2 regions of the Pseudarthrobacter raffinosi genome follow, and region 2 is predicted to be linked to the other one. Evidence: riboswitches for the same ligand, from Rfam matches in the RefSeq annotation. Region 2 holds a riboswitch; the other holds the start of a gene.
What was found. A riboswitch is a leader RNA that binds a small molecule or an ion and turns the genes downstream of it on or off. The one in region 2 is predicted to bind glycine.
Positions count from the first base shown of each region.

Region 1: it holds a riboswitch for glycine, as region 2 does, so the genes downstream of both, gcvP (aminomethyl-transferring glycine dehydrogenase) here and gcvP (aminomethyl-transferring glycine dehydrogenase) in region 2, are expected to answer to the same signal.

Region 1 is NZ_JAMXBG010000017.1:37,296-46,605, forward strand. It holds partial or broken gene NG697_RS15730 (helicase domain-containing protein) at 1-827, opposite strand, end outside; glycine riboswitch at 988-1,085, shown strand; gene gcvP (aminomethyl-transferring glycine dehydrogenase) at 1,245-4,097, shown strand; gene gcvT (glycine cleavage system aminomethyltransferase GcvT) at 4,120-5,232, shown strand; gene gcvH (glycine cleavage system protein GcvH) at 5,447-5,830, shown strand; gene glyA (serine hydroxymethyltransferase) at 5,827-7,152, shown strand; gene NG697_RS15755 (L-serine ammonia-lyase) at 7,378-8,775, shown strand; gene lipA (lipoyl synthase) at 8,789-9,310, shown strand, end outside.
Region 2 is NZ_JAMXBG010000020.1:12,469-21,778, forward strand. It holds gene NG697_RS17170 (AMIN-like domain-containing (lipo)protein) at 1-20, shown strand, start outside; gene NG697_RS17175 (APC family permease) at 133-1,695, opposite strand; gene NG697_RS17180 (agmatine deiminase family protein) at 1,709-2,734, opposite strand; gene NG697_RS17185 (nitrilase-related carbon-nitrogen hydrolase) at 2,731-3,870, opposite strand; gene NG697_RS17190 (Dps family protein) at 4,083-4,562, shown strand; gene NG697_RS17195 (MFS transporter) at 4,660-6,198, opposite strand; gene NG697_RS17200 (TetR/AcrR family transcriptional regulator) at 6,314-6,853, shown strand; glycine riboswitch at 7,034-7,131, shown strand; glycine riboswitch at 7,133-7,278, shown strand; gene gcvP (aminomethyl-transferring glycine dehydrogenase) at 7,318-9,310, shown strand, end outside.

The sequences.
Region 1 (9,310 bases), on a different contig from region 2:
ACTCGAGCCCCTTCACCAGTTCCGGGGACAGCCACCTGGCGCGGGACGTCGCCAGGAACGGGCCGTGTCCCGCGTCAGTGGTGCTGATGACGCAGGCGGTCCCGTCGTCGTGCTCGGCGAGCCAGGTGTCGAGGATCGAGCCCAGCTGCAGTGTGGATCCGTGGACGACGGGAAGGCCGCTGCTCCGGATCGAGGTGGGCACGTTGGCGTCCGGGACGACGGCCCGGATGACCGGCTCGGCTTCTGCCATGACCTCTTCCGGCGTCCGGTAGTTGATGCTGAGGCTCGCCAGGTTCACGTTCGTCAATCCGACCCGTTCGAGCCGTTCCAGCCACGACTCGGCAAACCCGTGCCTGGCCTGGGCGCGGTCCCCCACGACGGTGAAGCTCCGGGACGGGCAGCGGAGCATCAACCACCCGGTCCATCAGCTCACACTCAGCGGCCAGGGCGGCGTCCTGCCGGCGCTTGCGGCGTGACGCCTCGGGGTCGCCGAGCCGTTGCCGGGCCGCGTCCAGGAGCGGCAGGTCGGACGTGGTCCAGGCGTGCGGGTCCTGGCGCTGCAGCTTCTGCACCTCGTCGGGACTGAGCCAGGGGGCGCACAGGCGCAGGTAGGCGGGCACCCGCCAGAGGTCCCCCACAAGCGCGCTGTAGTTGAGCGGCGGCCATGCCCTGCTGAACGCTTCGACCAATTCCGCGTTCCGCGCCAGCGCCCTGCGCAGCACGCCTTCGGGGAGGTCGCCGCCGTCGTGCTTGTCCTCCATGATGGTGAGCAGCTCCTCCCAGACCTCGTCGCGCGCCTCATTGTGCGGAGTGCCGGGATGACCCGATTTCCCATCGATTGCTCCGTAGGGGCCCTTAAGGGCTCCCAAAAGGGCCTTTACGGAGCAACCGATGGTGATGTGACGCCGTCGCCGGCGGAAATCTTGCACGCCGCCCGAAATCGGGCTAACCTGTGAGACGTGTCACTGACGAAGTGGCACATGCTTTTGATCTGCGGCGGGAGAGTCCTGCCGGTACGTTCAGCAGGCGCCGTAGGAGCAAATCCTCTCCGGGAATCTCTCAGGCCCACGTACCGCCGCGGTTAGGCAACTCTGGAAAGTAGTCCGGCAACGGGCTCACCGACGGTGCAAGCGTCACCCTGTAAAAGCAGGTGGCGCGGAAACTCTCAGGTCCAATACAGAGCGGGGAGGAACCCGAATCAATGTGGCGTACCCAGCGCGCCACCTGAATTATGGAGTTCCTTCATGACCATCCAGTCGTCCCCTTCCACCTTTGCCGATCGTCATATTGGTGCGCGCCGCCAGGCCGATATTGACGCCATGCTCAAGGCCGTTGGCTATGACAGCGTTGACGGCCTCGTGGACGTTGCCGTCCCCGACTCCATCCGCCAGGCCAAGCCGCTGGCCCTTAAGGACGCCCTCAGTGAGGTTGAGGTCCTTGCGGAGCTGCGGAAGCTCGCGGCGAAGAACAAGACGGCTGTCCAGATGATCGGCCAGGGTTACTACGACACGGTCACGCCTGCGGTGATCCGGCGGAACATCCTGGAGGCCCCGGCCTGGTACACCGCGTACACGCCGTACCAGCCGGAGATTTCGCAGGGCCGCCTGGAGGCGCTGCTGAACTTCCAGACCATGGTCCAGGACCTCGTTGGCCTGCCCATCGCCAACGCGTCGCTGCTGGATGAAGCCACCGCCGTGGCCGAGGCCGTCCTGATGATGCGCCGGGCGAACAAGAACAAGGAGGCCCGGGACGGCAAGACGGTCCTGGATGCCGATTGCCTGCCGCAGACCATCGCGATCGTGAAGGGCCGCGCCGAAGCCCTGGGCTTTGAGGTGGAGGTCGCTGACCTGTCCAAGGGCCTGCCCGACGGCGTTATCAACGGGATTGTGCTGCAGCAGCCGGGCGTCTCGGGCCGGGTCTTCAACCACGCCGACGTGATCGCTGCAGCCAAGGAGCGCGGCGCCCTCGTCACGGTCGCTGCCGACCTGTTGGCGCTGACGCTGATCACGCCTCCGGGGGAGCAGGGCGCGGACATCGCCGTCGGCTCGACCCAGCGTTTTGGTGTGCCGTTGTTCTTCGGCGGACCGCACGCGGCCTACATGGCGGTGGCGAAGGGCCTGGAGCGGTCCATGCCGGGCCGCCTCGTCGGAGTCTCCAAGGACGACGCCGGGACCCCCGCCTACCGTCTGGCGCTGCAGACCCGGGAGCAGCACATCCGCCGTGAGAAGGCCACGTCCAACATCTGCACCGCGCAGGCACTGCTGGCCATCGTTTCCTCGTTCTACGCCGTCTACCACGGCCCCGACGGTCTCAAGGCAATCGCCGAGCAGGTCCACCACAACGCCCGCACCCTGGCGACCACGCTGAAGGTCGCCGGCCGCGAACTGGTCACCGAGACCTTTTTCGACACAGTCACGGTCCGCGTCCCGGGCAAGGCCGGCAAGGTCATCGCCGCCGCCGAAGCACGTGGCATCAACCTGCGCCACATCGACGAGGACACCATCGGCGTCTCCGCTGATGAAACTACGACGACGGATGTCCTCTCCGCGATCGCCGTCGCCTTCGGTGCCGGTCCGGTTGTGGACGCGAAGGGCTTTGAACTGCCCGAATCGGTGCTCCGCACTTCCGAGTACCTGCAGCACCCCGTGTTTAACACGCACCGTTCCGAGACCCAGCTGCTGCGCTACATCCGCCGGCTGAGTGACCGCGACCTGGCCCTGGACCGCACCATGATCCCGCTGGGTTCCTGCACGATGAAGCTGAACGCCACGGCAGAGATGGAGGCCATTTCCTGGCCGGAGTTCGCCTCGATCCACCCGTTCGCCCCGGATTCCCAGACCGTGGGCTGGCGCGAACTCATCGGCGGGCTGGAAGCTGACCTCGCGGAAATCACCGGGTACGACCAGGTGTCCCTGCAGCCGAATGCCGGGTCCCAGGGCGAGCTCGCCGGCCTGCTGGCCATCCGCGGCTACCACCTATCCCGCGGCGATGACCAGCGCACGGTCTGCCTGATCCCGGCCTCGGCCCACGGCACCAACGCCGCCTCCGCTGTCCTGGCCGGCATGAAGGTTGTCGTTGTGGCAACGGCGCCTGACGGCAGCATCGACCACGCTGACCTGAATGCCAAGATCGAGGCCAACAAGGACGTCCTCTCGGCGATCATGATCACCTACCCCTCCACCCACGGCGTCTACGACGCCGACGTCACCGAAATCTGCGACGCCGTGCACGCTGCCGGCGGCCAGGTCTACGTCGACGGCGCCAACCTCAACGCCCTTGTCGGCCTGGCACAGCCGGGCAAGTTCGGCGGCGACGTCTCGCACCTGAACCTGCACAAGACCTTCTGCATCCCGCACGGCGGCGGCGGCCCCGGCGTTGGCCCGGTCGCAGCCAAGGCGCACCTGGCACCGTTTATGCCCGGTGACGCCAACAAGGCAGCGCACGAAGCCGGCCACGGCGTGGCCATCAGCGCATCCAACTACGGCTCCGCCGGCGTCCTGCCCATCTCCTGGGCCTACGTGAAGCTGATGGGTGCCGAGGGCCTGACCGAGGCCACGAAGTCGGCGCTGCTGGCGGCGAACTATGTTGCGGCCCGCCTGAATGAGTACTTCCCGGTTCTCTACACCGGCGAGGGTGGGCTGGTGGCGCACGAGTGCATCCTGGACCTGCGCGACCTGACGGCCAGGACCGGCGTCACCGCGGAGGACGTGGCCAAGCGCCTGATCGATTATGGCTTCCACGCCCCCACCCTCGCGTTCCCGGTGGCGGGCACGCTGATGGTGGAGCCCACCGAGTCCGAGGACCTTGTGGAGATCGACCGGTTCATCGACGCGATGATCACCATCCGCAAGGAAATCGACCAGGTGGCCAACGGCGACTTCACTGTCGAGAACAGCCCGCTGCGCCACGCACCCCACACCGCGTCCGCCGTCGTATCTTCCGACTGGGCCCGCGAGTACCCGCGTGAGCAGGCCGCCTTCCCGGTCCACCACCTCAAGCAGGACAAGTACTTCCCGCCCGTCGGCCGCATCGACGGCGCAGCCGGGGACCGCAACCTGATCTGCTCCTGCCCGCCCATCGAAGAATTCGCGAACTAGTCTCGTATGAAAGGCTTTCACAATGACTGAGAACTACACCGCTCTCTACGAAGAGCACAAGAAACTCGGCGCTTCCTTCACCGATTTCGGTGGCTGGCAGATGCCCCTGAAGTACAGCTCCGAGCTGGCCGAGCACCACGCTGTGCGCAAGGCTGCCGGCCTGTTCGACCTCTCCCACATGGGCGAAGTCTGGGTCTCCGGCCTGGAAGCCGGCGCGTTCCTGGACTACGCACTGGTGGGCAAACTCTCCGCCATCGCGGACGGGAAGGCCAAGTACTCGCTCATCTGCAACGCCGACGGCGGCATCATCGATGACCTCATCGTCTACCGTTTCGGCGACGAGAAATACCTCGTGGTCCCCAACGCGGGCAACGCCCCCACCGTCGCCGTCGCCCTGGCCGAACGCGCCACGGCGTTCAACGTGAAGGTGGAGGACGCCTCCGCCATCACGTCGCTGATCGCGGTCCAGGGTCCCAAGGCAGAGGCCATCCTGCTCAAGCTGACCGCTGAGGCCCAGCACCCGCTCGTCACAGACCTGAAGTACTACGCGTTCAACGAACTCACCGTGGCCGGCCACAACGTCATCCTGGCCCGCACCGGTTACACCGGCGAGGACGGCTTCGAGCTCTTTGTAGCGAACGACGGCGCCGCCTCCCTGTGGGCATCCGTCGCCGAAGCGGGGGCCGAGTTCGGCATCGTCCCGTGCGGCCTCGCCTCCCGCGATTCGCTCCGCCTCGAAGCGGGCATGCCGCTGTACGGCAACGAGCTTTCCCTCGAAGGGTCACCGTTCGACGCCGGCCTGGGTGGCGTTGTGGCGCTCAAGAGCAAGGAAGGCGACTTCGTGGGCCGCGCCGCCCTGGAAGCCGCCAAGGAAGCCGGGTCAAAGCGTAAGCTGGTGGGCTTGAAAGGTCTCGGCCGTCGCGCCGGCCGCGGGCACTACCCGGTGCTCAAGGGCGGCGCAGTGGTTGGCGAAGTCACCTCCGGCCAGCCCAGCCCCACCCTCGGCTACCTGGTCGCGATGGCCTATGTCGACGTCGAGCACGCCGAGGTTGGCACCGCCCTGGACATCGACCTGCGCGGCAAGGCAGAGCCTTTCGAGGTTGTCGCCCTGCCGTTCTACAAGCGCCAAAAGTAAGCCAAGTCCGGAACCGGCAGGCCGGAGTTTTCACGCGTGCTGCTCCTTCGTCGCTCTGACGCACGCTTTCGAAAACCCCGTCCCGCCGGCCCCTCGGGGGGTCCGCGGTATCCGGCAGCATGCGTCAAAGCGAGGAACGAGCAGCATGCAGAGGATATCGGGGAACGCCCGGCCCAACTCGACCACCCACAGATTTCGAACGTAAGGAACACACATGGCTAAGGTTGCCGCTGAACTGAAGTACTCCGCTGAGCACGAGTGGATCGCCTTTGATGGCTCTGGTCCGTCCGTTGTTGGCGTGTCCGCTGTTGCCGCTGAGGCGCTGGGCGACATCGTCTACGTGGACCTGCCCGAGGTTGGCTCCACAGTGACCGCGGGGGAGACCTGCGGCGAGATCGAGTCCACCAAGTCCGTCTCTGACCTGTACTCCCCGGTGACGGGCGAGGTCACGGAAATCAACGAAGACGCCATCGGCGATCCTGCACTGATCAACTCCGATCCGTACGGTGCCGGCTGGCTGTTCAAGGTGACCGTCGAGTCCGAGGGCCCGCTGCTGTCCGCCCAGGAATACGCCGAAGTAAACGGTGGCGAACTGTGAGCCCCGCTGCAGCAGGCACCGCAGTTTTTGAGCAGGTAGTTTCCGCGAGCCTGGACACCGACCTGTCGGTGCTGGACCCCGAGATCGCCGTCAAGATCGACGACGAACTGCGCCGCCAGCGCAATGGCCTGGAAATGATCGCCTCCGAGAACCACACGGCCGTTGCCGTGATGCAGGCGCAGGGCTCGGTCCTGACCAACAAGTACGCCGAGGGCTACCCGGGCAAGCGCTACTACGGTGGCTGCGAGCACGTGGACGTCATCGAGCAGCTGGCCATCGACCGCGTCAAGGCCCTGTTCGGTGCCGAGTTCGCCAACGTGCAGCCGCACTCCGGCGCCCAGGCCAACGCCTCGGTCATGCACGCGCTGATCAAGCCGGGCGATACCATCATGGGCCTGAACCTGGCCCACGGCGGCCACCTGACCCACGGCATGAAGATCAACTTCTCCGGCAAGCTATACAACGTGGTCCCGTACCAGGTCCGCGAAGACACCCACACCATTGACATGGCCGAGGTGGAGCGCCTGGCGCTGGAGCACAAGCCGCAGCTGATTGTCGCCGGCTGGTCGGCCTACGCCCGCCAGCTGGACTTCGCCGAGTTCCGCCGGATCGCCGATCTGGTGGGTGCCTTCCTGATGGTGGACATGGCGCACTTCGCCGGTCTGGTGGCAGCTGGCCTGCACCCGAGCCCCGTGCCGCACGCCCACGTCACCACGTCCACCACGCACAAGACCCTCGCCGGTCCGCGCGGCGGCATCATCCTCTCCAACGACGCCGCGATCGCCAAGAAGATCAACTCGGCTGTCTTCCCCGGACAGCAGGGCGGCCCGCTGGAGCACGTCATCGCCGGCAAGGCCGTGGCCTTCAAGATCGCAGCAACGCCGGAGTTCAAGGAACGCCAGGAGCGCGTCCTCGCCGGCGCCAGCATCCTGGCCGACCGCCTGGTCCAGCCGGACGTCACCGCCAAGGGCATCAACGTGATCTCCGGCGGCACCGACGTCCACCTGGTCCTGGTTGACCTGCGCAACTGCGAGTTGGATGGCCAGCAGGCCGAGGACCGCCTCGCCGCGATTGACATCACCGTCAACCGCAACGCCGTACCGTTCGACCCGCGCCCTCCGATGGTCACCTCCGGCCTCCGGATCGGCACCCCCGCGCTGGCCACCCGTGGTTTCGGCGAGGCAGCTTTCCGTGAAGTTGCGGACATCATCGCCGAGGCATTGATTGCCGACGCCGACGCGGAACTTTCCGGCCTGCGTCACCGGGTAGAGGCACTCGCCGCCGCCCACCCGCTGTACCCGTCTGTCGCAAACCTCAGCTGAGGTGCCGGGGCCGGCGGACCGGAGTTTTCACGCGTGCTGCGCCCCACCGGCACCCTAGCCTCGCAAGCTCGGCCAGGGAACCCTGCCGGTGTGGGCCCACTTCCTCGCTTTGACGCACGCTTTCGAAAACCCCCGCCCGCCGGCCCCTACAGGGAGTTCGGTCTTCCTGCGGCTTACGCAGGATGCCCGGCTCGTCATTAGTAATTTTTTAGTTAGGAAGTCATCATGGCCGTTGGAGTCTTTGATTTGTTCTCCGTCGGGATCGGGCCGTCGAGCTCTCACACGGTGGGGCCGATGCGCGCTGCCGCCGTGTTTGCCGAGGAGCTCAAGGGCTCAGGCAGCCTGGACAAGGTGGCCGGGCTGCGGGTGGACCTGTACGGGTCGCTGGCGGCAACCGGCCATGGCCACGGCACCATGACGGCCATCCTGCTGGGCCTGGAGGGCTTCCACCCGGAAAAGATCCTGCCGGCCGAGGTGGAGGAGCGGCTCGCCGCCATCGCCGAAACCGGCACGCTCCAGCTCGCCGGTTCCGTGCCCCTGCCGTACGGGGTCAAGGACATGGTCCTGCGACCGCTCACTGTCTTGCCGCGGCACACCAACGGCATGACCTTCACGGTCACTGACGAGGCAGGCGAAGTCCTCCACAAGGCAACGTTCTTCTCCGTCGGCGGCGGCTTCATTGTCCGCGAAGGCGAAGAGGACGCGGCCCTGAAGGAACTGGACGAGTCCAAGAAGGAACTGCCGCTGCCGTTCCGCACCGCCGCGGAGTTGCTGGGCCGGTGCCAGTCCAAGGGCCTGTCCATCGGCGACATCATGTTCGTCAACGAACGTGCGTCCCGGTCCGAGGCGGAAATCCGCGAAGGCCTGCTGCACATCTACTCCGTGATGGAGGAGTGTGTGGCAACCAGCCTCAAGCGTGAGGGGCTGCTGCCCGGGGGACTGAAGGTCCGCCGTCGTGCTCCGGACTGGCATGAGCGGCTCGAAAAGGAGGACAAGGACCGGGACGCGAAGTACTGGCAGGAATGGGTGAACCTCATCGCCCTGGCAGTGAACGAGGAGAACGCGTCCGGCGGCCGGGTTGTCACGGCGCCCACCAACGGTGCTGCGGGGATCATCCCGGCAGTCCTGTACTACGCGCTGCATTTCGCGCCCGGCATGGACAAGGCCACGCAGGAAGACCGCGACGACGTTGTGGTCAAGTTCCTGCTCACGGCCGGTGCCATCGGCGTGCTGTACAAGGAGCAGGCGTCCATTTCGGGTGCCGAGGTGGGCTGCCAGGGCGAGGTGGGATCGGCGTCGTCCATGGCGGCTGGTGCACTCGCTGAGGTGATGGGCGGGACACCCCAGCAGGTGGAGAACGCGGCGGAGATCGCGATGGAACACAACCTGGGCCTGACGTGCGATCCGATCGGCGGGCTGGTCCAGGTGCCGTGCATCGAACGGAACGCGATTGCGGCGGCGAAGGCCATCAACGCAGCAAAGATGGCCCTGTGGGGGGACGGTACACACCGGGTGTCCCTGGACGAGGTGATCGTGACCATGCGCGAGACCGGCAGGGACATGAGCTCCAAATACAAGGAAACAGCCATGGGCGGCCTCGCCGTCAACGTAGTGGAATGCTAAGGGAAGAGAACAGATGACACTGGCACCAGAAGGCCGGAAGCTGCTGCGCGTTGAGCAGCGCAACTCTGCAGTACCTGTGGAGCGGAAGCCGGAGTGGATCAAGGCCAAGGTCCAGATGGGTCCGGAGTATGTCCAGCTCAAGAACCTGGTCAAGAAGGAAGGCCTGCACACGGTGTGTGAGGAGGCCGGCTGCCCGAACATTTTTGAGTGCTGGGAAGACAAGGAAGCCACGTTCCTGATCGGCGGGTCCGAATGCACCCGGCGCTGTGATTTCTGCCAGATCGACACGGGCAAGCCGTCCCCGGTGGACATGTTCGAGCCCACGAAGGTGGCCCGCTCGGTCCTGGCCATGCAGCTGCGCTACGCCACGGTCACCGGGGTGGCCCGTGATGACCTGGCCGATGAGGGCGTGTGGCTGTATGCCGAGACGGTCCGGAAGATCCACGAGCTGAACCCGGGCACCGGCGTCGAACTGCTGATCCCGGACTTCTCCGGCAAGCCCGAGCACATCGCGGCGATCTGCGATTCGAAGCCG
Region 2 (9,310 bases):
ATGTAGCGCACTTCTGGTGACCCGCGGTTCGCTGCTGAACCGCAGTTGAGACAAGATCAGGAAACCAAAACGGCGCCCTGCTCCGGAGACTTTCCGGGCAGGGCGCCGTGCTGTGTGCTGTGGGTGGGGCAACTACTCCGGGACCACAAGTGCAGGAGTGTCCCGGCGGATGGTTTCGCCGCGGAAGAACCCCGGGCGTAGGCGTGCCATGATCACCATCAGCACAGCCCCGAGCGCTAGGATCCCGATGCCCAGGACAAACACCAGCCCAACCCCGAAGACCTCCGAACCGCTGCCGAACTCCGGCGCCCAGCTGTCCATGGCTGTCTGCAGGAAAACCACAAACAATCCGACGCCGCCCGCTACCGGGCAGAGCAGCCGCAGCATGAAGTAGCGGACGCTGCTGAACACGCTGTTCCGGAAGTACCAGGCGCAGGCGATGGCGGTCAGGCCGTAGTAGAAGCAGATCATCAGGCCGAGGGCCAGGATGGTGTCGTTCAGGACGTTTTCGCTGATCACATGCATCACCGCATAGAACCCAGCGGACAGGATGCCCGCCGCCACTGTTGCGAAGCCCGGCGTCGAGAAACGCTTGCTGATGTGGCTGAACGGCGCAGGCAGCGCACCGTAGTGGGCCATGGCCAGCAGGCTGCGCGACGGAGACGTGAACGTGGACTGCAGGGACGCAGCGGAACTGGACAGCACCGCGAGCGACATCAGGATGGCGAACGGCCCCATGATCGGCGAGGCCAGCGCCGTGAAGAGGTTCTCGTGGTTCTCAGCGTTGTTCAGGCCAATCCCGGTATCGCCGACGCCGGCGAACATCATGGTGGAAATGGTCACCAGCAGGTAGATCCCCAGGACAACGACGGCGGTGAGGGTGCCCGCCAGTCCAGCCGTCTTTTTGCCGTTGGCGGTTTCCTCATTCACCGTCAGGCAGACGTCCCAGCCCCAGTAGACAAAGATCGACAGCGAGATGCCGGCAGCGATCTGCCCGAACGTCTCGATCCTGGTGACGTCGAACCACTCCCAGCTGAACGGGATGGCCGTTTCCGACGTGGACCAGTTCGCGAACGCCATGCCCACGAAAAGCCCCAGGACCAGCAGCTGGAATCCGACGAGTCCGTACTGGACCAGCTTGGTGGTGTGCAGGCCGCGGTAGCTCACCCACACGGCGAGGGCCACGAACACGAAGCACGTCAGGACGTTCAACGGCTTATTGGCCGCGAGGTCCGCGAGTTCAGGCGCACCCGTCAGCTGCGACAGGAAGAGATAAAAGAAGTCGACGGCCACGCCCGCCAGGTTGGACAGGACGATGATGTTGGCGGCCAGCAGTCCCCAGCCGCCCATCCAGCCCACCCAGGGGCCAAACGCTTTGGTGACCCAGGTGAACGTGGTGCCGCTGTCCGGGGAATCGGCGTTGAGTTCCCGGTAGGCGAGTGACACCAGGATCATGGGGATGAACCCGATCAGGAAAATGACGGGCAGCTGGAGCCCCGCCTCATTAACCGTGGGGCCCAGGGCGCTGGTCAGCGTGTAGGCCGGTGCGATGGTGGAAATGCCAAGAACGACGACGGCGAGGAGGCCCAGCTGCCCGCCCTTCAGTCCTTTTGCGGTGATGCCGTGCGCCGAGCCGGCCGGGTCGGTCCCGGATGGCTGGCCTGCGGGGGTGTTCGTGCGGGTGGTTTGAGTCATTGTCCAGCGCTTTCTACGAGGCAGCAGGCTGCTGTTGGGTGATGCAGTGGATGCCGCCGCCGCGGGCGAACAGTTCACGGGCGTCGATGCCGACCACACGCCGGCCTGGGTAGGCCTCCGCCAGGATCTGCAGCGCCTTGTCATCGTTGGGGTCCCCGAAGGTACAGGCGATGACGCCGCCGTTGACCACGACGTGGTTGATGTAGCTGTAGTCGACAAAGCCTTCGTCATCCCAGAGCGCTTCAGGGGCGGGGACTTCGATGATGGTCCACTCCCGTCCGGCCGCGTCCCTGGTGGTGCGCAGGTGCTCGATGATGTCGCGGCTTACCTGGAAGTCCGGGTGGCGGGGGTCCTGCTGGGAATGCACCAGCAGTGTGCCGGGGGAGGGGATGGCGGCCACGATGTCCACGTGACCGCGCGTGCCGAACCGTTCCGAGTCGCGGGCGAGTCCGCGCGGGAGCCAGACCACCTGCGTGGCGCCGATGGTCCGGGCGAGCTCGGCTTCGACGTCGGCCCGGCTGAGTCCCGGGTTGCGGCCCGGATCCAGCTGCACGGTTTCGGTCACGAGCACGGTTCCCTGGCCGTCCACCTGGATGCCGCCGCCTTCGTTGACCAGCGCGGACACGATGTGCGTGGCGCCGGCGCGGCCTGAGACTTCGGCGGCGATCAGCGCGTCCTTGTCCCAGCGCGCCCAGTCCTGGGCGCCCCAGCCGTTGAAGACCCAGTCGACGGCGCCGAGGCTACCATCCCGGTCCAGCACGAACGTGGGGCCGGTGTCCCGCATCCACGCATCGTTGAGGGGGGCGGCAAGTACCTCGACGTTCCGGTTCAGATAGCGGGCGGCGATGCCGACGTCGTCGGGGTCCACCACCACGGTGACCGGCTCAAATTCGACGGCGGCGTTGGCCACCGCTGCCCAGGTGGACCGGGCAGCGTGGGCAGCTTCCTCCGTGTCACCCAGGGTGTAACCGCCGGTGGGAAAGGCCATCCACAGCCGCTCCTGCGGAGCGGTTTCGGCGGGCATGCGCCACGTGCTCATGCGGTCACCTGCTGACGGTTGATTGAGCCTGCGTGACTGGTGATTGAGCCGGCGTACCCGGTGATTGAGCCTGCGTGCCCGTTGATTGAGCCTGCGTGCCCGTTGATTGAGCCTGTCGAAATCCCTGGCTCTTCGCCGCCGAGCGGCTGGTCACGGCGTACGGGTTCCGTAAGCCGGCCGTAGGTATCGGGGCGGCGCGTGGACAGGAAGGGGAAGAGCGTCAGCCAGTCCCGCCGCTGGTCCAGGTCGAGGTCTGCCACCAGCACTGCGGAGGCGTCACGCGGGGCCTGCACGAGGACGCGGCCGTAGGGGTCGGAGATGAAGGAGGAGCCGTAGAAGTTCAGCGTTCCTTCACTGCCCCAGCGGTTGGGGGCGATCATAAAGAGCCCGTTGGCGATGCCGTTGCCCACAATGACCTGCTGCCACAGCGGCTGGGTGTCGAATTCCGGGTGGTCCGGCTCTGAGCCGATGGCGGTGGGGTAGACCAGGATCTCTGCGCCACCGAGGGAGTAGAGCCGGGCCACCTCCGGGAACCATTCGTCCCAGCAGGTGGGCATGCCCAGCCGGGCGCCGCCCAGTTGTGCCGGCGCGTGGACCTCGTAGGCATCCGCGGCCGCCGGCCCCTGGCGGAAGAACTTGTCTTCGTAGTAGCCGGCGGTGACCGGGATGTGGAGCTTGTGCGTGCGGGCGAGCAGTTCGCCCTCGGACGACACCAGGACGGCGGTGTTCAGCCCCAGGCCGTCGTCGCTGCCGTCCGGGTTCGGTGCCTGCTGGTACAGCGAGGCATGGACAGCCACGCCGTGGCGGCGGGCCGACTCGGCAGCAAACCGGAAGGTGGGTCCGGTGAGCAGGTCCTCAGCGATGTCCGACGGCCGGGGCCGCACCGCTCCAGGGCGCGTGGTGTCATTCTCCGGGCGCGTGTCCGCGGGGTAACGGGAGAGGGTGAGTTCGGGGAGGAATACCACCGTGGCACCGAGCCTGGCTGCGCGGCCGATTCCTTCATCGAGTTCCGCCTGCAGGACGGCAGCGTCTGCATGCCAGCGGTGCTGCACAACGCCCACCCGAAGGGCAGGGCGGACGGACGGCGTTGTCCGGGCCAGGGACGTGGGTGAGTCGAGGCAGGAAATTTCAATCATGTGCTTACTTCCAGTGAGACGACCGTCACTAAATGAATGACGTTCATTTAGTATGGAGGGTGGACGGCTTTCGCGCAATGGTTTAAATGAATTCCGTTCTTTTATCTCGCTCCGTGAGATTAGTAAGCTCACTGAGAAATTTGCTTCCGGCCTGCCGCGATCGATCCCACGGCTGATAGCGTCGGGACTACTGGACCAATCGAGGAGGATTCATGAAAGCTTCACCGACGCTGACCAATAACCTGCAGGCCGTACTTGCGGACCTGATTGAGCTGCACATCCAGGGCAAGCAGGCCCACTGGAACATTGTGGGGAACAACTTCCGGGACCTTCACCTGCAGCTGGACGAAATCGTGGATGCCGCCCGGCAGTTCGCGGATGACATGGCCGAGCGGATGCGCGCCCTTCATGCCCTGCCGGACGGCCGCAGTGCCACCGTGGCCAAGTCCACCAGCCTCGCGCAGTTCCCCGAAGGCCTCATCAACACGAAGGACGCCATCGAGCGGATCGTTGCCGCGCTTGAGGCTGCCGTGGGCACCATGCGCAAGGTCCATGACGAAGTGGACGAAGAGGATCCCACCACCGCGGACCTGCTCCATGAATTCATCGCCAAGCTGGAACAGTACGCGTGGATGGTGAACGCCGAGACCATGAAGGCCTCCGCCAGCGTCACCGCCCCTGACGCCAAGTAGTCGCCGGCCCATAGTGAGGCCACAGGCGCCCGGCGCAGGAAGGACTTCCTGCGCCGGGCGTTTATTGTGCGCTCGCCGGCTTGCCGGAGACGGGCCCCTAGTCTGCCGTCGGAACTTTCCGGAGTACGACGGCGGCAAGGACTGACGCGCTCGCCATCAGTACCAGCGCAATTGCCGCAGTGGTGTGGACGCCCGAATCAAACGCCAGGCGTGCTGCGCCGCGGAGCGCTTCCGCCAGTGGAGCAGGCAGGCCGGCGGCCAGTTCCACGGCGCCCGCCAGAGTTTCACCCGCGAGGTGTACTGCAGTGCCCGACGCCATTTCCTCCACCCCGGCCGGAAGTCGGAGATTGTGCTGGTAGGAAGCGGTCAGGATGGAGCCCAGCATCGCCGTCCCCAGCAGGGACCCCACCTCATAGCCCGTTTCGGAGATGGCGGCCGCCGCTCCTGACTTCTCCGCTGGAACGGAGCCCAGGATGAGGTCATTGGAAATGGTTTCCGCTGTGCCCACGCCCAGGGCAAGGATCAGCAGCGCGGCCAGCAGGAGGGCCGGGCCGGAGCCGTGGTCACCGAAGACCACGATTCCGTACCCGGTGGCGCTCAGGGCCAGGCCACCCGCCACCACAAAGCCCGGACGCACCTTCCGGACCAGCGGCACCACTGCCAGCCCAGCCAGCACTGTTGCCACCAGGGCCGGGATCATGGCAATTCCGGCGGCCGACGGCGTCATTCCGTCCAGGAGCTGCAGGTGCTGGGCGAGGAACAGGATGAAGCCGTTGAAGGAGAACAGGGCCAGCACGTTTGCCGTGATGGCAGTGCTGAAGACCCGGTTGCCGAACAGTGATATGTCCAGCAGGGGGCTGGCCAGCCGCTGCTGGCGGCGTACAAAGACGACGCCCATGGCCAGGCCAAAGGCAACAAGACCCACAGGAGCGGCCCCGAAACCATCGGTCGCCAGCTCCTTGATGCCATACACAACGGGCACCATTACCAGCAGGGACAGGACGATGCTGGGCACGTCCACCCGCCCGGGGCGCGGATCTTTTGATTCCGGGATGAAGGCAGGGCCGAACGCCAGCAGGGGCAGCATGATGGGCACGGCGACCAGCAGGATCGCGCCCCACCAGAACTGCTCCACCAGCCACCCGCCGAAGATGGGACCCAGGGCGGCGCCGCCGGAGAAGCCGGCAGCCCAAATGGCCACGGCCAGCCGACGCCGGTTTGGGTCCGGAAAAATGTTGCGGATCAGCGACAGGGTGGAGGGCATCAGCATGGCGCCGAAGAACCCCAGCATTGCCCGGCCCGCTATCAGCCACTCTGCGCTGGGGGCAAAGGCTGTTGCTGCTGAGACCGCGGCGAAGCCAACGCTGCCGGTCAGCAGCAGCCGTCGGCGCCCGATCCGGTCACCCAGGCTGCCCATGGCAACCAGCAAGCCGGCAAGCACCAGGGGATAGGCGTCCACAATCCACAGCAGCTGGACTCCGGTGGTTTCCAGGCTGCTCGCGATGGCCGGAAGTGCAAACGTCAACGCAGTGTTGTCCACCGCAACCAGGAGCACCGGAAACATCAGCAGGGCCAGCGCGAGCCAGTCGCGCCAGGGCGCCTTGACGGGCCCTGACGGCCTGAGGTCGGCTGCCATGGTGGATGTGCTTCGGGTGTTCTGGTTGGACTGTGTGGACAACGTCATATCAATAACTATACCGTCCAGACGGTATAGTTAAGAAACGGGGCCCGGAGCGTGCATGATTGAAGCCATGGCCAGAAATCCCGTCGCACGCGATGCAGTCCTCGACGCTTTTGAAGAACTCCTGATCGATGTGGGGGAGCGGGCTGCCACTTTGGACGCGGTGGCCAGGCGGGCCGGCGTATCCAAGGGCGGGTTGCTCTACCACTTCCCCAACAAGGAAGCGCTGATCGCTGCGGTGCTGGAGCGGCTGGACCGACTGGCCGTCGAGGACCTCGCGCTGATGGCCGCAGCAGCCGAAGGTGCGGCGGCCTACTTCATCCGTTCCTCGCTCTGGTCCGACTCGCCTATGGACCGCTCCTTCGTGGCCGCCACCCGGCTGGCTGAAGTGGCCCATGAAGAGGCCCGCCGCCGCTTTGCCGCCATCCAGCAGCAATGGTTGGACCTGATCGCGGCCGACGTCGGCACGGCCGTGGCGAAAGCCGTGCTGTACATGGGGGACGGGCTGTATTTCAACGCCATGTGGGAAAGCGGTACCACCGGGGACAGCCGGGGCAGGCATGGAGACATTGAGGAGCTCCTCGCTGCCGTGGAGCGGCTTCGCGGCTGATTCTGCTCAATCATTCGGCCAGCCTTCTGGTGCAGCCCGCGTCCATCCGGGCGCGCTGGAGCTCCACACCGGAATGATTGAGCAGAATCCGCCGACCTCATTTGCCCGGTGGCCCGGGGCGTAGGAGAATTGGACCGCGTGGCGACCATCTGCGGCCGCCACAAAATCTGAATATGCCTTTGATCTGCGGCGGGAGAGTTCTGTTAGTAGGTACAACAGGCGCCGTAGGAGCAAATCCTCCCCAGGAATCTCTCAGGCCCACGTACCGCCGCGGCCAGGCAACTCTGGAAAGTGGCAGGCCGTCCGCCTGAAGCGTCCCGGATCACTCCGGAATGTCAGGACCGCTGTGCCCACCGACGGTGCAAGCGCAGCCTAGCGGAAGCAGGCTGCGCGGAAACTCTCAGGTCCCAGACAGAGTGGGGAGGAACCCGAGTCGATGTGGCGCACCCTGCGCCGCCTTAGTAATGGAGTTCCTTGTGAGTGTTAATTCGGCCTCGGCCACTTTCGTTGACCGGCATATTGGCGCCCGCCGCCAGGCCGATATCGACTCCATGCTCAAGGCCGTCGGCTACGGCACTGTGGACGCGCTGGTGGATACGGCCGTTCCCAACGGCATCCGGCAGGATGTGGCACTCCGCCTTAAGGACGCCCTCAGCGAGGTTGAGGTCCTTGCGGAGCTGCGGAAGCTCGCGGCGAAGAACAAGACGGCTGTCCAGATGATCGGCCAGGGTTACTACGACACCGTGACGCCCGCGGTCATCCGCCGGAACATCCTCGAGGCCCCGGCCTGGTACACCGCGTACACGCCGTACCAGCCGGAGATTTCGCAGGGCCGCCTGGAGGCGCTGCTGAACTTCCAGACCATGGTCCAGGACCTGGTGGGCCTGCCGATCGCGAACGCGTCGCTGCTGGATGAAGCCACCGCGGTGGCCGAGGCTGTGCTGATGATGCGCCGGGCGAACAAGAACAAGGAGGCCCGGGACGGCAAGACGGTCCTGGATGCCGATTGCCTGCCGCAGACCATCGCGATTGTGAAGGGCCGCGCCGAAGCCCTGGGCTTTGAGGTGGAGGTCGCTGACCTGTCCAAGGGCCTGCCCGACGGCGTTATCAACGGGATTGTGCTGCAGCAGCCGGGCGTCTCGGGCCGGGTCTTCAACCACGCCGACGTGATCGAGGCTGCCAAGGAGCGCGGCGCGCTCGTCACGGTCGCTGCCGACCTTTTGGCGCTGACGCTGATCACGCCTCCGGGGGAGCAGGGCGCGGACATCGCCGTCGGCTCGACCCAGCGTTTTGGTGTGCCGTTGTTCTTCGGCGGCCCGCACGCCGCCTACATGGCGGTGGCGAAGGGCCTGGAGCGGTCCATGCCGGGCCGCCTCGTCGGTGTCTCCAAGGACGACGCCGGGACCCCCGCGTACCGCCTGGCGCTGCAGACCCGTGAGCAGCACATCCGCCGTGAGAAGGCCACGTCCAACATCTGCACCGCGCAGGCACTGCTGGCCATCGTTTCCTCGTTCTACGCCGTGTACCACGGCCCCGACGGCCTCAAGGCAATCGCCGAGACCACCCACAGCCACGCTGCAACCATCGCCGCATCGCTCAAGGCGGCCGGCCTGGACGTTCTGCACACAAGCTTCTTCGATACCGTCACGGTTTCCGTGCCCGGCAAGGCTGCGGCCATTGTTGCCGCAGCGGAAGCCCAGGGCATCAACCTGCGCCACATCGACGGCGACACCATCGGCGTTTCCGCCGATGAAACCACAACCCCGGCCATCGTCGCCGGCGTGCTGGACGTCTTTGGTGCCGCCGCGGTGGACGCAACCGCCGGCACTGACACGGAGTTCGCGCTGGATGCCGCCGTCGAACGTTCCTCCGGTTACCTGCAGCACCCGGTGTTCAACACGCACCGTTCCGAGACCCAGCTGCTGCGCTACATCCGCAGGCTGAGCGACCGGGACCTGGCGCTGGACCGCACCATGATTCCGCTGGGTTCCTGCACCATGAAGCTGAACGCCACGGCAGAGATGGAAGCCATTTCCTGGCCGGAGTTCGCCTCGATCCACCCGTTCGCCCCGGATTCCCAGACCGTGGGCTGGCGCGAACTCATCACCGATCTCGAAGACCAGCTGACCGAGATCACGGGCTACGACCAGGTGTCCCTGCAGCCGAATGCCGGGTCCCAGGGCGAGCTCGCCGGCCTGCTGGCCATCCGCGGCTACCACCTGTCCCGCGGCGATGACCAGCGCACGGTCTGCCTGATTCCGGCTTCGGCGCACGGCACTAACGCCGCCTCCGCTGTCCTGGCGGGCATGAGGGTCGTTGTGGTTGCCACCGCCGCGGACGGCAGCATCGACCACGCTGACCTGAATGCCAAGATCGAGGCGAACAAGGACGCCCTTTCGGCGATCATGATCACCTACCCGTCCACGCACGGTGTCTACGACGCCGATGTCCGTGAGG